DNA from 2 places in the Fictibacillus sp. 7GRE50 genome. Region 2 is predicted to be linked to the other one. Evidence: riboswitches for the same ligand, from Rfam matches in the RefSeq annotation. Region 2 holds a riboswitch; the other holds the start of a gene.
What was found. Region 2 has a riboswitch for FMN ahead of IHV12_RS01760 (ECF transporter S component). Riboswitches for the same ligand answer to the same signal wherever they lie in the genome.
Positions count from the first base shown of each region.

Region 1: another riboswitch for FMN. It lies ahead of ribE (riboflavin synthase); the one in region 2 lies ahead of IHV12_RS01760 (ECF transporter S component).

Region 1 is NZ_JACZDW010000002.1:703,166-711,451, reverse strand. It holds gene IHV12_RS10775 (TIGR02206 family membrane protein) at 1-643, shown strand, start outside; gene IHV12_RS10770 (hypothetical protein) at 732-1,808, shown strand; gene IHV12_RS10765 (TrkH family potassium uptake protein) at 1,912-3,279, shown strand; FMN riboswitch at 3,334-3,481, shown strand; gene ribE (riboflavin synthase) at 3,664-4,311, shown strand; gene IHV12_RS10755 (bifunctional 3,4-dihydroxy-2-butanone-4-phosphate synthase/GTP cyclohydrolase II) at 4,323-5,516, shown strand; gene ribH (6,7-dimethyl-8-ribityllumazine synthase) at 5,533-6,000, shown strand; gene IHV12_RS10745 (ABC transporter ATP-binding protein) at 6,795-8,286, shown strand, end outside.
Region 2 is NZ_JACZDW010000001.1:350,781-359,066, forward strand. It holds gene IHV12_RS01725 (HesB/IscA family protein) at 1-8, opposite strand, end outside; gene IHV12_RS01730 (aspartyl-phosphate phosphatase Spo0E family protein) at 87-266, opposite strand; gene mqnE (aminofutalosine synthase MqnE) at 577-1,674, shown strand; gene IHV12_RS01740 (NAD(P)H-dependent oxidoreductase) at 1,713-2,387, opposite strand; gene IHV12_RS01745 (winged helix-turn-helix transcriptional regulator) at 2,535-2,915, shown strand; gene dapF (diaminopimelate epimerase) at 2,974-3,840, opposite strand; gene IHV12_RS01755 (hypothetical protein) at 3,857-4,099, opposite strand; FMN riboswitch at 4,199-4,344, shown strand; gene IHV12_RS01760 (ECF transporter S component) at 4,532-5,110, shown strand; gene IHV12_RS01765 (NupC/NupG family nucleoside CNT transporter) at 5,462-6,676, opposite strand; gene IHV12_RS01770 (YuzB family protein) at 6,885-7,121, opposite strand; gene IHV12_RS01775 (NAD(P)/FAD-dependent oxidoreductase) at 7,359-8,286, shown strand, end outside.

The DNA of each region.
Region 1 (8,286 bases), on a different contig from region 2:
GAGTATGGGTATGTACCGCTATCGGATACGTATGAGGAAGATGCAATTATGGAAGAAAGTCTTGATCACAGGGCTTGTAGTCTCAGAAAGTTCATATCACATATGGGCCGTTCATAATGACTTATGGGACCTTCATATTTTCCTTCCTTTGCAGCTATGTAGTTTTAACATTCTGTTGTCCGTGTTGTTACTCTTAACGGATAATCGGAGACTTTTTGCTTTTGTCTACCTTTTTGGTTTAACAGGTGCCATACAAGGATTACTTACACCAGAGTTATTTCAAGAGCCTTGGCATTTTCGATTCATCCAATATTTTATGGCTCATGCTTTTATTGTTTGGACAGCTCTATACTATGCGATTGTAAGATCTTATACCATTAGCTGGCATCTTCTTTTTCAGTCATTCTTATGGCTGAACATTTATGCTATAGGTGTCTATGTTGTAGATGTGACTATTGATGCAAACTATATGTTCTTGCTAGAGAAACCAACGAATGCTTCGCTTCTAGATTACTTAGGACCGTATCCGTGGTATATCCTTTCACTAGAACTAGTCGCTTTCTGTTTATGTCTGCTTGTTTTTATTCCGGTTAAAGAAAAGCTAAATCACACGAAAGAGGACCATCCACCGTTTGAGGTGTAGGGTCCTTTTTTTGTACCTTTTGTGACAAAATCATGCAAAGGAAGAAAGAAATGGTATTTATTGTATAATGGAAGTGAGGAGGGATTTTATGATTGAAACCATGAACAGGCCGATCAGGTGGATACCTTATCTATTTCTTAGCTTATTGGTCATTGGCAGCAATGTACTTCTTTATCAGACAACTTATTTCCAACCCATACCTACTTCTGTGCTCATTGGCTCTATGTTTGATTTTCTTCTCGTTATTCCTCTACTTACCTATTACTTTATTATTCGTAAAAGATACTCATGGAAGCTGACACTGCTTGTCGCATTAGTGAGTTATGCTTTCGCTTCATTTATCATTCCAGATGATCTGTTGAAATCTGTATCATTTATTCCGAAAGCTCTACTTCTTTTAGAAGCGGGTTTTATCTCTATTGAGCTTTATTTACTATTTATCGTGTGCAGAAAGTTACCTAAAGTAAAGAAGTCGTACCGTGACTTAGCTGTTGATCTACCGTTTTTATTGAAAATCAAACACGCTGTAAATCTTCATTTCGCACAAAGTCGCTTGATCGATTCTCTCGTCAGTGAAGTTACGATGTTCTATTATGCTTTCTTTTCCTGGCGAAAAGCACCTGTGATGACTGGACAAACATTTACTCTCCATAAGAATACAAGTTATGTAGCTCTCCAGCTCATGTTGATCCATGCGCTTATCATCGAATCAGTCGGTCTTCATTATTTCTTCAGTCAATGGAACCATACAGTCTCTTTGATTTTATTATTTATAAACATCTACTCTATTCTTTTTCTCATCGGTCAGATGCAAGCTGTAAAAAAAGTCCCTTTAATCGTTACGAATCAATCGTTGATATTGAATATAGGATTTATTAAAAGCCTTGATCTGCCGTTTAAATACATCCAAGAATGGAAAACGTATGAAGGACCAGATGAGTTGAGTGCAGCAGAAATGAAGTATACCTTTGAAGCCCGAGTAAGTGATTTTATTCCGGAAAAACCGAATATTGAGTTGCTGTTGAAAAAACCTATAAGGTCAGATATCATATATGGATTTAAGAAGAACGTGACAAGGGTAGTTATTAAAGTAGATAACCCCACTGAATTAATGAGGCTTATTGAAAAGAGAATGGCTGATGAAGAATGTAACTTAGAAGATTAACAGTCTTTTTTTAGCAAATGTTCAATTTCACCTTGTTAAATGGAAATGCTATTGTTAAGATTTCAGAAGGTTACAGAAAAATCCTTTCGACAGGTGAAAATATATGTTTAAAAATACAGCAACTTCACAACAAAAAAAATCATTTCTTACTTCCGTTCAGCTAATCGTCATCTTTTATTTATTGTCCGTTTTAGTAGCGACTATTCTTTTAAGCTTGCCGGTCGGTCATAACGAAGGAGTAGAGTTGAAATTTATCGATGCCCTGTTTACCGCCGTGAGTGCAGTTAGTGTAACAGGTCTAACTTCTGTTAATATCTCAGAAACGTTTAATCAAGTTGGAGTCGTCCTTCTTGCCATCATCGTGCAGATTGGTGGAATCGGCGTTATGACGCTCGGTACAGCCATTTGGCTTTTAATCGGTAAACGTATTGGGATGAGAGAGCGTCAATTGATTATGACAGACCAGAATCAATCTACACTTGCTGGGCTTGTCCAGTTGATGAAGCAAATACTAACACTCATTATTGGAATTGAAATCGTAGGAACAGTATTGTTCTTTATCTTGTTTCAGCCTTATTATGATACAGAAATAGAAGTGCTCTATCACGCATTCTTCGCAGCAGTTACAGCAACGACGAATGCAGGTTTTGATATAACGGGAAGTTCATTGATCCCGTTTCGTCATGATTATCTCGTTCAGATCGTTACGATGTTTTTGATTACATCCGGTGCTATCGGATTTCCTGTATTAGTAGAGATCAATAACTTTATTAAAGAGCGTAAGTATTTAGAGCGTTATACGTTCACTCTTTTTACGAAAGTTACAACAACTACATTTGCGTTATTAGTTATTACAGGAGCCATAGGGATTTATGTACTAGAGATGAATGCATTCTTCGAAGGTAAGTCTTGGCATGAAACAATCTTTTATTCGTTGTTTCAGTCTGTTACCACACGAAGTGGAGGCCTATCCACGATGGACGTCTCGGAATTCACAGTACCAACACTTCTCTTCTTAGGAGTCATGATGTTTATTGGTGCTTCTCCAAGCTCAGTAGGAGGGGGGATTCGTACGACGACTTTTGCTGTAGCATTATTAGCAATCCTCTTTTATGCAAAGGGTAGAAACACGATAAAAATCTTTAAGCGTGAGATATACCCTGAAGATATACACAAGTCGTTTATTGTTATTATCGTTGCGATGGTGCTCTGTACGACATCCACTATTATCTTAGCGATTACTGATCCTATGCCGATCGAGTACTTATTCTTTGAGGTATGTTCAGCTTTCGGAACTACAGGGCTTTCCACTGGAATTACAGGTCAGTTGAGCTCAACAGGTAAAGTGATCTTAATGCTTCTGATGTTTATTGGAAGAATTGGCGTACTTTCATTCTTGTTCATTATCCGAGGGAAAGTGGTTACAGAGCACATTCATTACCCGAAAGAAAAATTAATTATTGGCCAATAAAAGTGATCACGTTTGAATTCACGCTGCTGTTTACTTATAATGAACATAAGTAAATAAGTCCTTCGGGGTCGGGTGAAATTCCCAACCGGCGGTGATGAGGTTTCAGCCTCTCAGTCCGTGACCCGGTTTTGCATGTAGCAGAAACGGTGGATTCGGTGCAATTCCGAAGCCGACAGTATAGTCTGGATGGGAGAAGGAACGTGAACACTTTTAGAATACCTGTGTTTGAAATAGGTATATTTAAAGGTTTATTTCGTTATATTCTTAACATTTAAAACCCCGGAAGCAATCTGTTTCCGGGGTTATTTGTATTAAGAAAAAAAGGACTCCTGCTTATGCATATTTACGATGATACTTACGTCATACGAGGGGAGGGAAAGCTTTTTGTTTACAGGCATTATCGAAGAAAAAGGTACGATAAAATCAATTTCTAAAGGCAACGAAACGATTGTTCTTACTGTTACAGCCCAAGAAGTATTAAAAGATGTAAACCTTGGAGACAGTATCGCAGTTAACGGTGTTTGTCTAACCGTAACTTCTTTTAGTAAAAGAGAGTTCACGGTAGATGTTATGCCAGAGACGTTTCGTTCATCCACATTGAGATTGTTAAACAACCGTGATTTGGTCAATCTTGAACGAGCGATGGCTGCTGGTGGCCGGTTCGGTGGACATTTTGTTTCCGGGCATGTGGATGGGACAGGAACAATCATTGAAAAGCGTCCAGAGAGAAATGCCATTTATTATACGATTGTGTTACCTGACCATCTGATGCGTTATTTTATGTTGAAAGGCTCTGTATGTGTAGATGGAACGAGTCTCACTATATTTGAAGTGACCGAAAGTAAAATTACTGTTTCATTGATTCCTCATACAGCAGAACACACGATCTTAGGGTCGAAAGGAACGGGTGACATCGTGAATATAGAATGCGACATGCTCGCAAAGTATGTACACAATATGTTGTCGCCGAAAGAAGAAACTACACAAAAGTCGAAGCTGTCTCTTGATTTCTTACAAGAGCACGGATTTTAGGAGGAGAGTTCATGTTTCACTCCATAGAAGAAGCAGTGGCAGATCTTAAAGAAGGAAAAATTGTGATCGTAGTAGATGACGAAGATCGTGAAAACGAGGGTGACTTTGTAGCACTCGCAGAAGGTATAACTCCTGAAACCATTAATTTTATGGTGACACATGGCAGAGGTTTAGTGTGTACACCGATCTCAGAAGAAATTGCGTTAAAGCTTGATCTTTCACCGATGGTAGTTGCCAACACAGATTCGCATGGCACGGCTTTTACGATAAGCGTCGATCATATTTCAACTACAACAGGTATTTCGGCTCAAGAGAGAGCGTCTACGGTACGTGAGCTTGTGAATGCAGATTCCCTGCCTTCTGATTTCAAACGACCTGGTCATATTTTTCCGTTGATCGGAAAAAACGGTGGTGTGTTGCGAAGAGCAGGCCATACGGAAGCAGCCATCGATCTTGCACAAATGGCAGGCAGCAAATCGGCTGGTGTTATCTGTGAAATCATGAAAGAAGACGGAACGATGGCTCGTGTTCCTGAACTAGTCGAGCTTGCGAAACAACATAATATGAAGCTGATTACGATTAAAGACCTCATTACGTACCGAAACAAAACTGAGCAGATGGTAAAGCGTGAAGTAGAGATTAATCTGCCTACAGAGTTTGGAGATTTTAAAGCGATCGGTTTTTCGAATGTATTAGATGAGAAAGAACATGTTGCACTCGTTAAAGGTGAGGTTGCAACGGGAGAACCAGTTTTAGTCCGCGTTCATTCGGAGTGCTTAACAGGTGATGTATTTGGTTCAGCTCGTTGTGATTGTGGTTCACAGCTTCACGCAGCTCTTTCACAGATAGAAAAAGAAGGCCGTGGCGTTTTGCTGTACATGAGACAAGAAGGACGCGGCATCGGACTCATCAATAAGATGAAAGCTTATAAACTTCAAGAAGAGGGTCTTGATACGGTTGAGGCAAATGAGCAGCTCGGGTTCGCTCCAGATCTGCGTGATTATGGCATAGGAGCTCAGATTTTAAAGGACCTTGGTATCAGTAAGATGAAACTGCTGACAAACAATCCAAGAAAGATTGCTGGATTAAAAGGGTATGACTTAGAAGTGACCGATCGTGTGGCGCTTCAGATGCCTCATAACAAGAACAACGAAGATTATCTAAAAACAAAAAAGAGCAAATTGGGGCATATGCTTCATTTTTAAATCAGGAGGAATAGTCATGGCAAAATTATTTGAAGGACATTTAGTTGGTACAGGATTAAAAGTAGGTATCGTAGCAGGACGTTTTAATGACTTTATTTCAGATAAATTAGTTTCAGGTGCACAAGATGCATTCAAGAGACATGGTATTTCTGAAGATGATGTAGATATCGCTTGGGTACCTGGAGCGTTTGAGATACCGCTGATCGCTAAAAAGATGGCAGATAGCGGTAACTATGATGCTGTGATTACGTTAGGAGCAGTTATCCGCGGATCCACTCCGCACTTTGATTACGTATGTAATGAGGCAGCGAAAGGAGTCGCTCAAGCATCCATGACGAGCGGTGTTCCTGTAATCTTTGGCGTTTTGACAGTGGATTCAATTGAACAAGCGATTGAGCGTGCAGGAACGAAAGCAGGAAACAAAGGCTGGGAAGCTGCTGTGTCAGCTATTGAAATGGCAAACTTAACGCGTCAGTTAGGATAAATTGTATGTGTGTGAAAGCCCGTCACTTTTTTAGTGACGGGTTTTTGTTTGTTTTATAAAATCGATGGTGTACGAGTTTGTCGAGTGGTGTCGACTCGTGGATAACTTTTGGATTGAGAGCATGAACTCGTGGATTAAGTGTGAAAACTCGTGGATTGAGAGAAAAAACTCGTGGGTTGAAAGTGAAAACTTCTGGATTGAAAGTAAATAATGATAGGTACATATGAAAACGCTGTAGATTGAAGCGGCAACCTCACTTCAAGCACTCTTCTAAAGCAAAAATTAACAGCGTTTTAAATAATTTTAAGCATATCTAAAAGCAATTGACATAGTTATTAGAATAGTGTTAAGATTACCAAAGTTACAAACTACAAAATTATGGAAAGGATGGTTGTGTCATGGTGAAAGAAATGATTGTTACTCAAATTGCGGTCACTGTTGTAATCAACGATGACTCTACAATTTCATACCATGGCCTGCCGGAAGAGATGTATTAGGATTATCAATCTATATATCTGCCTTTTCTACATACATGTTTGTACGCAGGTCACCCCAGTCGTGACGTGTGTTTTTTTGTGATTTTAAGCATACCGAGTTCGAATGGTATGCTTTTTTATTTTCGTTTGCACAGAAGAGTCAATCTTCTTTTTGCAATAGATTCACGAAACAATAGGAGGAGAAAAAATGAAAAGAAAATCATTTAATGTGTGGCTAGAACGCAAGGATCATACACTTTTTGGGTAGCTTCGTTAAACAACTGTTTAAGAGGATGGTAGATCGAGAGGAGAGACATTATGTTTTCAGTTTTAGGAAAATTAGCTTGGTTTTTTAAGAAACATTGGATACGTTACACGGTTGCGGTAGTGCTGCTGACTGGTGTTGGGATCATTGAGATCATCCCACCGAAACTCATCGGTAATATTATTGACTCCATTCATATGGGCACGATCACAAAAGAAGACATGATGCGGACTCTTGGAATCTTTGTAGCTGTCCTAATTTCGATGTACATTACGATGTACATCTGGATGTATCAGCTTTTTGGAGGCGCTTTTATTATCGAGCGTTCGATGCGATCAAGTTTTATGCGTCACTTATTAAAGATGACTCCTACATTTTTTGAGAAAAATCGAACAGGAGATCTGATGGCACGTGCTACAAACGATTTAAAAGCAATCTCTATGACTGCAGGATTCGGAATTTTAACACTTGTAGATTCGAGTTTGTTCATGTTAACGATCCTGTTTGTGATGGGATTCATGATCAGTTGGAAATTGACGTTTGCAGCGCTTATTCCACTGCCGATCATCGCGTTTATTATTAAAAAATACGGAAAAAAAGTACATCAGCGTTTTACCATTGCCCAAGATGCCTTTGGAGAAATGAACGATTCAGTTCTTGAAAGCATTCAAGGAGTACGTGTTATTCGTGCTTATGTTCAGGAAGAAGAAGATGTAGCACGCTTCAATAAGGTAACAGAAGATGTATTTGAAAAGAACTTGGCTGTATCGAGAATTGACGCCTTGTTCGAGCCAACGATAAAAGTATTGGTAGGAATGAGTTATTTAATCGGTTTAGGATATGGAGCATACATGGTCTTTCATAAGACGATCACACTTGGTGAGCTTGTTACGTTCAACGTGTACTTGGGCATGCTGATCTGGCCGATGATCGCGATCGGTGAGCTCATTAATATTATGGAACGTGGAAGTGCATCACTTGATCGTGTTAATGAAACGCTTAGCTATGAACCTGATGTAAAAAACGCAGAAGACCTTGTCCCATTAAAAGATCCAGGAACAATAGCATTTGAAGATGTGACTTTCCGTTATCCTTCTTCTGAAACAGATAACTTAAAAAACATCAACGTTAAGGTGGAAAAGGGAGCAACGCTTGGGATCGTTGGCCGAACAGGAAGCGGAAAAACAACACTTCTTAAACAGCTTTTAAGAGAGTATCCAGCTGGAAAAGGGAATATTTCGTTCTCTGGTGTGGGCATTGAAGATATCGCTTTAGAAGATCTACAAGGATGGATCGGATACGTACCGCAGGATGCTATTCTTTTCTCCAAAACGGTGGAGGAAAATATCCTGTTTGGGAATAGCACGGCAGGTGTTGATAAATTGAATCATGTTATGGAGATGGCGTCCTTTAGAAAAGATGTTCAGCACCTTCCTGAAGGATTGAACACGCTCGTCGGTGAAAAAGGTGTGGCGTTATCAGGAGGACAGAAGCAGCGTGTGTCTATTGCACGAGCATTATGTGTGGATCCAGAAATTTTGATAT
Region 2 (8,286 bases):
ACGATCATCGTGATCACTCCTCTTATAAGGATCTATATCTATAGTATAACGACTCTTAAATAAGCCCTCAAGGAATCGGCTTTCGATTAGTTGGTTTTTTGCTGCATTTCCATAATCTTATTATGTGTCTCATCAATTTTTCTACTATATTTTAACACCATTGGATGCTGCAGACCTAACACGTTCGCCGCCTGTATCATTTTATTACGCAATGCCTCTAATTGTTCGATCTTTTCAAGTCTAGCGGCTGGTATTGTGGCTTTCATTTTCGTCACTCCACTCTTCGTTTTCAACATATCCGTTCCTTTTATTTTACATTTTTTCTATTTATTAGACAACGAGTCACTAATAAAAAAATTAAACTTTTTATGTGCTAATATCTGTAAAAGCAGCTTCCCTTGTCGTAAAGTTTGAATAGGATTATAATGATTATGCAATTAAGACATGTATTGAATTCTCTTAATACATAAGTATTCGTATAAATTTGGTAAAGAGAGAGTGTCGCTTTATGCCTATCTCTTAAAAAATTGTGTACATCATCCGAACATTTCATTTGAAAAATTAGGGGGATTAGTAATGGCAAATATATTAACGCTAGATACGCGTATGGAGGCAATCGCTGAGAAGATAACTCACGGTGAGCGTCTTTCGATTGAAGATGGATTATTTCTATATGAAACGAATGATTTGCTAAGCGTTGCTTCATTAGCAAACGAGGTTAATAAGCGTAAGAACGGCGACAACGTTTACTTCATTGAAAACTTGTACATCAACCCGACTAACGTATGTGAAGCTACTTGCAGTTTCTGTGGCTTTAAACGTAAGCCTGGTGAAGAAGGCGCTTATACGATGAACGATGAGCAGCTCTTGAGCTATGTTGAAAAACGCTGGAACGATAACATTAGAGAGTTTCATATCGTAGGTGGCCATAATCATGAAGTACCTTTCGATTATTATCTAGATACGATTCGAACGTTAAAAAAGCATTATCCACAAGTAACGGTTAAAGCATATACAGGTGCAGAGATCGAGTTCTTCTCCAGAATAGCTGGACTTTCTATGAAAGAAGTATTAGAAGAGTTGATTAAAGCAGGTCTTGATACCCTGCCTGGTGGTGGTGCTGAGATTCTGACCGAACGTTACCGTTTAAAAATGAGCCCAGACAAAGCATCGACTGATCAGTGGTTAGAAGCACATGAAATCGCTCATGGTTTAGGATTAAAAACACATGCAACAATGTTGTACGGATCTATTGAGACGAAAGAAGAACGTCTCATTCATATGGACCGCTTGCGCCAACTTCAAGATTCAACAAACGGATTCATGGTATTCATCCCGTTAGCTATGCAGCCTCGTACACAATCTATGGGATTGATGAGAAGAACATCTGCTTTTGATGATATGAGAACCATTGCGATCAGCCGACTCATGCTAGATAATTTTGACCATATCAAAGCATATTGGATCAACATTGGTGTTCAGTTAACTCAAATGGCATTAACGTTCGGTTCAAGTGACATCCACGGAACGTTGATTGAGGAACGTATCTCTCACGCTGTTGGAGCATTAACGTCATCAGGGATTACACGTAAAGAACTTGTTCACTTGATCAAAACAGCCAACAAAGTTCCTGTAGAACGTGATACATTTTATAACATTATTCAAAAATACTAAAAAGTGGAGGCGATTGTGCCTCCACTTTTTTATGTTCGTTACTCAATCCATTTCACAACATCGCTCATATCTTGACGAACTTTTGGACGGGGTTCATTTACGCGATAGCCGAATCCTACCATAACCGCTACTTCAAAGTTTCCTCCTTGAAGTACTCCTTCTCTTTCTAAAATTGCCTGAACTTTCTCTTGATCAAATCCTTCGATCGGGCAAGAATCAATTCCTATCTGCGCTGCAGCTGTCATCATATTTCCTAGTGCAATATAGACTTGTTTAGCTGCCCAATCGACCATAGCGCGGTCGTTTCCAAGAAGCTTAAAGTCAGATTCTAAGAATGTCTTGTAAAACCCACTGATCGCATCATACGCTTCTTTCGGAAGATTCTTTACATCTTTCTTTATATGCTCAATGTATTCTGAATCGTACATCATATCTTCTGCCGTACGTGCTAGCATCACGATATAGTGACTCGCAGTCGGCAATTGTTTTTGTGCGCCCCATGATACAGGTTTCAACTGTTCACGTAGCTCTGGGTCTTGAATGACAACAAAACGCCAAGGCTCAAAGCCGAAGGAACTCGGTGATAGACGTCCAGTTTCTAAAATAAATTCAAAGTCTTCATCTGAAATCTTTTTCTCTGGATCAAATTCCTTTGTTGCATGTCTGAACTGAAATGCCTCTAAGATCTCTTGTTTTTTAGCTTCTTTATTCATGATGTTTATCTCTCCTTCAATATTTATGAACGTAATTTAAAGTTGTTTTGATATCCTACACAATATATTATAAAAGTAATAACAAAAATGAAAAGTACGCACATTTTTGTGTCATAGTATCATTTTTTATACTAAAGGAGCCATTCAATGACTAATCAACAATTCGACCTTTCCAATTGGCAATCTCACGGCTATTCATGTCCAGTCGAAGCGACTCTTGATATTATCGGTGGTAAGTGGAAAAGCGTTATTTTGTATCACTTGATCGAGGGCAAGATACGTTTTAACGAACTAAAGCGCCTCGTCTCTGGAATTACACAGCGAATGCTTACCCTACAGCTACGAGAATTAGAGCGTGACGGCATCATACACCGAGAAGTTTATAAACAAGTCCCGCCGAAAGTGGAATATTCTCTAACTTCATTTGGTGAAACACTGATCCCTATTATAAAGTCCATGCTTCAATGGGGAATTGAACATACGGAGAAAATCGTTCAACATCGTGAGCAGGCTGAAGTTAAGGATTAAAAAAAGAAAGCATCTCTGCTTTCTTTTTTAGTAGGTGTAGGCTTAATGTGTGCACCTTCTACCTATTAGTATGATATTCACCCGTACAGATTATTTCTGCTGGGCCAGTCATCCAAATATCTCCATTATCTTTCCAGTTAATGATGAGATCTCCGCCTGCTAAATGAACAGTAATATCCGTATTTCTATCTGCTTCTTCGTTTAGAACGGCAGCTACAGCTGCTGCACAAGCTCCTGTACCACAAGCTTGTGTAATACCTGATCCTCTCTCCCAAACTCTAAAGTGCATTTCACTTTTAGACACCACTTCTACAAACTCTGCGTTTACCCAATCAGGAAACATTGAATCTTTTTCGATGATTGGTCCTAACGAATGCAGAGGCGCTTTCTCAATATTATCCACAAAGAAAACGGCATGTGGATTTCCCATTGAAACAGCAGTGAGTCTTAAAGGTGTCCCATCAAAAGATACTTCCTCATTCACCACTTGTTGGAGGTGGTCAAATCCCGTGACAGGAATTTTTTGAGGTCGAAGGATGGGGTTACCCATATTAACCGTAACGAGTGATACTTTATTGTTGTTACCTATTGTTACTTTTGCAGTTACTAAACCACCTAGTGTTTCAATCTGAAATTCGGTTTCTGTTACTAACCTGTTTTCGTACGCATATTTGGCTACACATCGAAGTCCGTTACCACAGTTTTTAGCTTCAGAACCATCATTATTAAAGATTCTCATTTTAACTGGCGCTAATTCGCTTGGGCAGATTAGAATCATCCCATCTGATCCGATGCCCGTGTAAGGATTTGAGACTTCCGCTGCTAACCTCGGCAGATCAGCTTCATCAATACACTCTTCAAACATGTTTATATAGATGTAATTATTGCCTAATCCATGCATTTTTGTGAATTTCAACGTATCCATCGCTTAACCCTGCTCCTTATGATTGACCTCTCAATTTTTCATCCGTATAAAAATAATCATCGTCGGCGTTTAGTATGGTTAACTTGCCATGACAACAAGGCATAATAAGTATCTGTTTAATTCCTTCTTGAGCAAGATTCAGTTGTTCTTCTTTAAAGGAAGTCAATACATTGTCTCGTTGGCAGAACGGACATTCCGAAATATAAATATCCTTCATCATTCTTTCATATGGCCATGTATATTCAAATGTTAATTTCATATCGGTTCATCCTCTATTTGGAAGGTATGGTTATTGCATATTCGTTCACAACTTACATTTTTTAAAGTATAATAGGTGATGTAACAAAATACAATAGCGATCCATCTTCGGGGCAGGGTGAAATTCCCGACCGGCGGTAATTGAAGATTCCCTCTTCATCAGCCCGTGAGCGAAAAAGTTTTCTTTTTTGCTGATCTGGTGTAATTCCAGAGCCGACAGTATAGTCTGGATGGGAGAAGATGTAGGTACAGCGGTTCAACTCTAATTAGAACCCTTTGTTTAAGCATGCCATTTTGTGCATCTTTTACATGCTGTTTATCATACTTACAAACTCCCTTAGTCTCATTAACTGACTAAGGATTTTTTGTGTGAAGCAGGCTGTGCTGCATTCGAAATCATGAGATGGCGCAACACAAAAGAGGAGAGATTTCAATGCAAAAGGGAAAGATCAAACAAATGGTAGCGGTATCGATGCTCAGTACGATTGCTTATGTGCTGATGATGCTCGACTTTCCGTTCCCAGGGTTACCTCCATTTTTAAAGATTGATTTTAGTGAGGTGCCTGCACTTCTAGCTGCAATCATTTTCGGACCAGCGGCAGGAGTTATGGTGGAAGCCATAAAAAATGTTCTACACTACGGGATAGTAGGAAGCTTTACCGGTGTACCAGTTGGTCAATTAGCAAACTTTGTGGCCGGTATTCTATTCATTCTTCCAGTATCCTACTTATTCCGCAAAAAGAATTCTGTTAAACGTCTTTCAGCGGGCTTGATCTTAGGAACGGTTTTGATGACATTTATGATGGGTCTGCTCAACTACCTAATCATCTTACCAGCCTATACGTGGTTCCTTGGTGCTGATCCGATGTCTAGCCAGATGATGCTTGATCTTATATTAAAAGGTATAACGCCGTTTAACTTGATAAAAGGTACAATAATTACACTGTTATTCGTAGCATTATACAACCGAATGCAGCCATGGGTGATGAAACAGATCGCTCAACAGGCCTAAATATAGAAGATAAAACCGCAGGGGGGATGATTCCCACTGCGGTTTTTTTATTGTTCATGATAGGGGTATTAAGCTGGACTGGCGGTTAGATTGCTTGTCGAAATTTAGCGAACCGCCTTTATTTTTGAATTTAGACTTAATTGAACGCCGTTTCGACTTAATTAAGTCTTATTTCGACCCAATTTTGTTTGCTTAGACTTAATTATAGATGATGATACCCTAGCTGGTATTATTCAGGGGACAATGTCCCAAGTGTGACAGAGAATTGCACCGCACGCTATCTGCTAAAATCCTCTCTAACAAAAAAAGATGCTCAAGCATTAGCTTGAACATCTTAAAATGAAACCATTCTTATAAAATGAACATACCTGCGATTGCACCGCTTAGTAAGTTTGCGATTGTAGCTGCGATTACAGCGCGCATTCCAAGTCTTGCGATGTCAGGACGACGAGTAGGTGCCATTGCTCCAAGACCACCTAAAAGGATTGCGATCGAAGAAAGGTTCGCGAAACCACAAAGTGCGAAACTTACAACCGCTACTGTTTTCGGCATTAAGTCTGGAATTTGAGGTGCGAATGAAGAATAAGCAACGAACTCGTTCAATACGATTTTTTGACCGATGAACGTACCGGCTTTAACTGCTTCTTCCCACGGTACACCAATAACAAATGCGATTGGAGCGAAAATATAACCTAGAATTTGTTGAAGTGTGATCTCATAACCGAACCAGCCACCGATTCCGCCAAGGATACCGTTAACTAAAGCGATAAGAGCGATGAATGCAAGTAACATTGCCCCAACGTTAAGTGCGATTTGAAGTCCATCTCCTGCACCTTTTGCTGCAGCGTCAATTACGTTTACTGTATCTTTATCACGTTCTAATTTGATCTCACCCATTGTTTCAGGCTCTTCTGTTTCAGGAACAATGATCTTAGCGATCGCAAGTCCTGCAGGAGCACACATAAAGCTTGCCGCGATTAAGTATTCTAACGGTACTCCTAATAGGTAATAACCAATCAATACAGAACCTGCTACTGATGCTAGTCCACCTACCATTACAGCAAAAAGTTCAGATTGAGTAAGACGGTTCATATATGGACGAATAACTAGAGGTGCTTCTGTCTGACCTAAGAAAATATTTGCAGTAGCACTCATTGATTCTGCTTTACTAGTTTTTAATAACTTAGATAATGCTCCCCCTAAAATTCTTACAACCCATTGCATGATGCCTAGGTAATAAAGAACTGAGATTAGAGAAGAGAAGAAAATGATTACGGTTAAAACTTGAAACGCAAAGATAAATCCTTTTCCTTCTGCTGGAATCATACTTCCAAACAAGAAAGTAATCCCTTCGTTCGCATAAGCCACAACGTTTGAAACTTTTTGTGAGACGCTTTGCAATGCTTGTTTTCCAGCATCCCATTTAAGAACGATCAACGCAAAAGCAATTTGAATTGCTAGTGCACCGATTACCGTTCTCCAGTTAATCGCTTTCTTATTTTGAGAAAGTAAGAATGCGATTACAAGAAGAACGAGCATACCACCTAATCCCCATAAAATTTGCATATTCGTACACCCCTTTTGTAATTTGGAAGAAAACGCTTACTATTAGCACGTTAGTTGTCAGACATCCAATGACTGACCCTTTTCTAATGTAACAAATTTCGACAAAAATGCAATCGTTTTTCAAAAAATTATATGCTAGATATTTTTCCCAATCATAACTCCCTTATCCATAGAAAAAGCAGCTATCCCATTTTTAGATAGCTGCTTTTTAAAACATTCCGTTTTCTTCTATATGATTGTAAATATTTTTCACAAGTTCATCTGATGTTTCTCCGTGAACGATATCTCCATTTACGAGAGCAAACATCGACTTTGCACAGTGTCCACAATACCCTAAACACCCATACTCGATAACGTCTAGATCATAGTCTTTCTCGAGTTCTTCGAGCGCTTTTTGTGCACCACTCGCTAAATTACTTACACAAAACTCTATAATCGGTCTCATTTCCGTCTTCACCTCTTGATGAATCCATCCTAACGGTTTCTATAGTTGTAGTCAATGTAAACACTCATTCTTCCTGTGTTTTTTCTATAAAAGAGTTGTGAAATTGTTGCAAAGTGCTATACTTAAACATGTCAAAAACGTGTAATCGTTTACTTATTTCGAGTTAAGGTTATTTACTTATATATGCATTTTTAAAAACAGATAAGAATTGTCTTGAAAGAAAAGGGGAAATGACAAATGAAACACCTCGTTTTACTTGGCGGAGGATATGGAAATATGCGTGTGCTAAAGAGACTTCTTAATTCCTCAGACCTCCCTGAAAACATTCAGCTTACGCTTATTGATCGTGTACCTTATCATTGTTTAAAAACTGAATACTATGCACTTGCTGCAGGTACCATATCTGATCATCATGTTCGTGTAACTTTTCCAGATCACCCACGTCTAAATATTAAGTATGGCGAAGTTACTTCAATTGATGTAAAAGAAAAGAAAGTTCTATTAAAAGCCCAAGATGCAGTTTCATATGATGATTTGGTTATCGGCCTAGGTTGCGAAGACAAATATCATAATGTCCCTGGTGCTGACCAATTTACGCTCAGCATTCAGACCATTGATAAGTCTCGTCAAACGTATCAAATTCTAAACAACTTGCATGCTAATGCGGTTGTTGCAGTAGTTGGTGCCGGACTTTCAGGTGTAGAGTTAGCATCTGAACTTCGTGAGAGCCGTCCGGATCTTACAATTAAACTCTTTGACCGTGGTGATATGATTCTTTCCGCTTATAAGAAGCGATTGAGCAACTATGTACAAAACTGGTTCGTTGAACACGGTGTTGAAGTAATCAATAATTCAAATGTAACAAAGGTTGAAGAAGGCGCTCTTTATAATCATGACGAAAAGGTAGAGTGTGATGCTATCGTTTGGACGGCAGGTATACAGCCGAGCCGAATCGTTCGTGATTTAGATGTTGAAAAAGACAGTCAAGGACGTGTTGTTCTAACTGAACATCATCACCTTCCAACCGAAGAGCATGTATACGTTGTTGGAGATTGCGCGAGCCTTCCTTATGCACCAAGTGCACAATTAGCAGAGGAGCAAGCAGAACAGATCTCACAAGTCCTTTTAGCTCGTTGGAACGAACAGCCTCTTCCTGAAATGAACG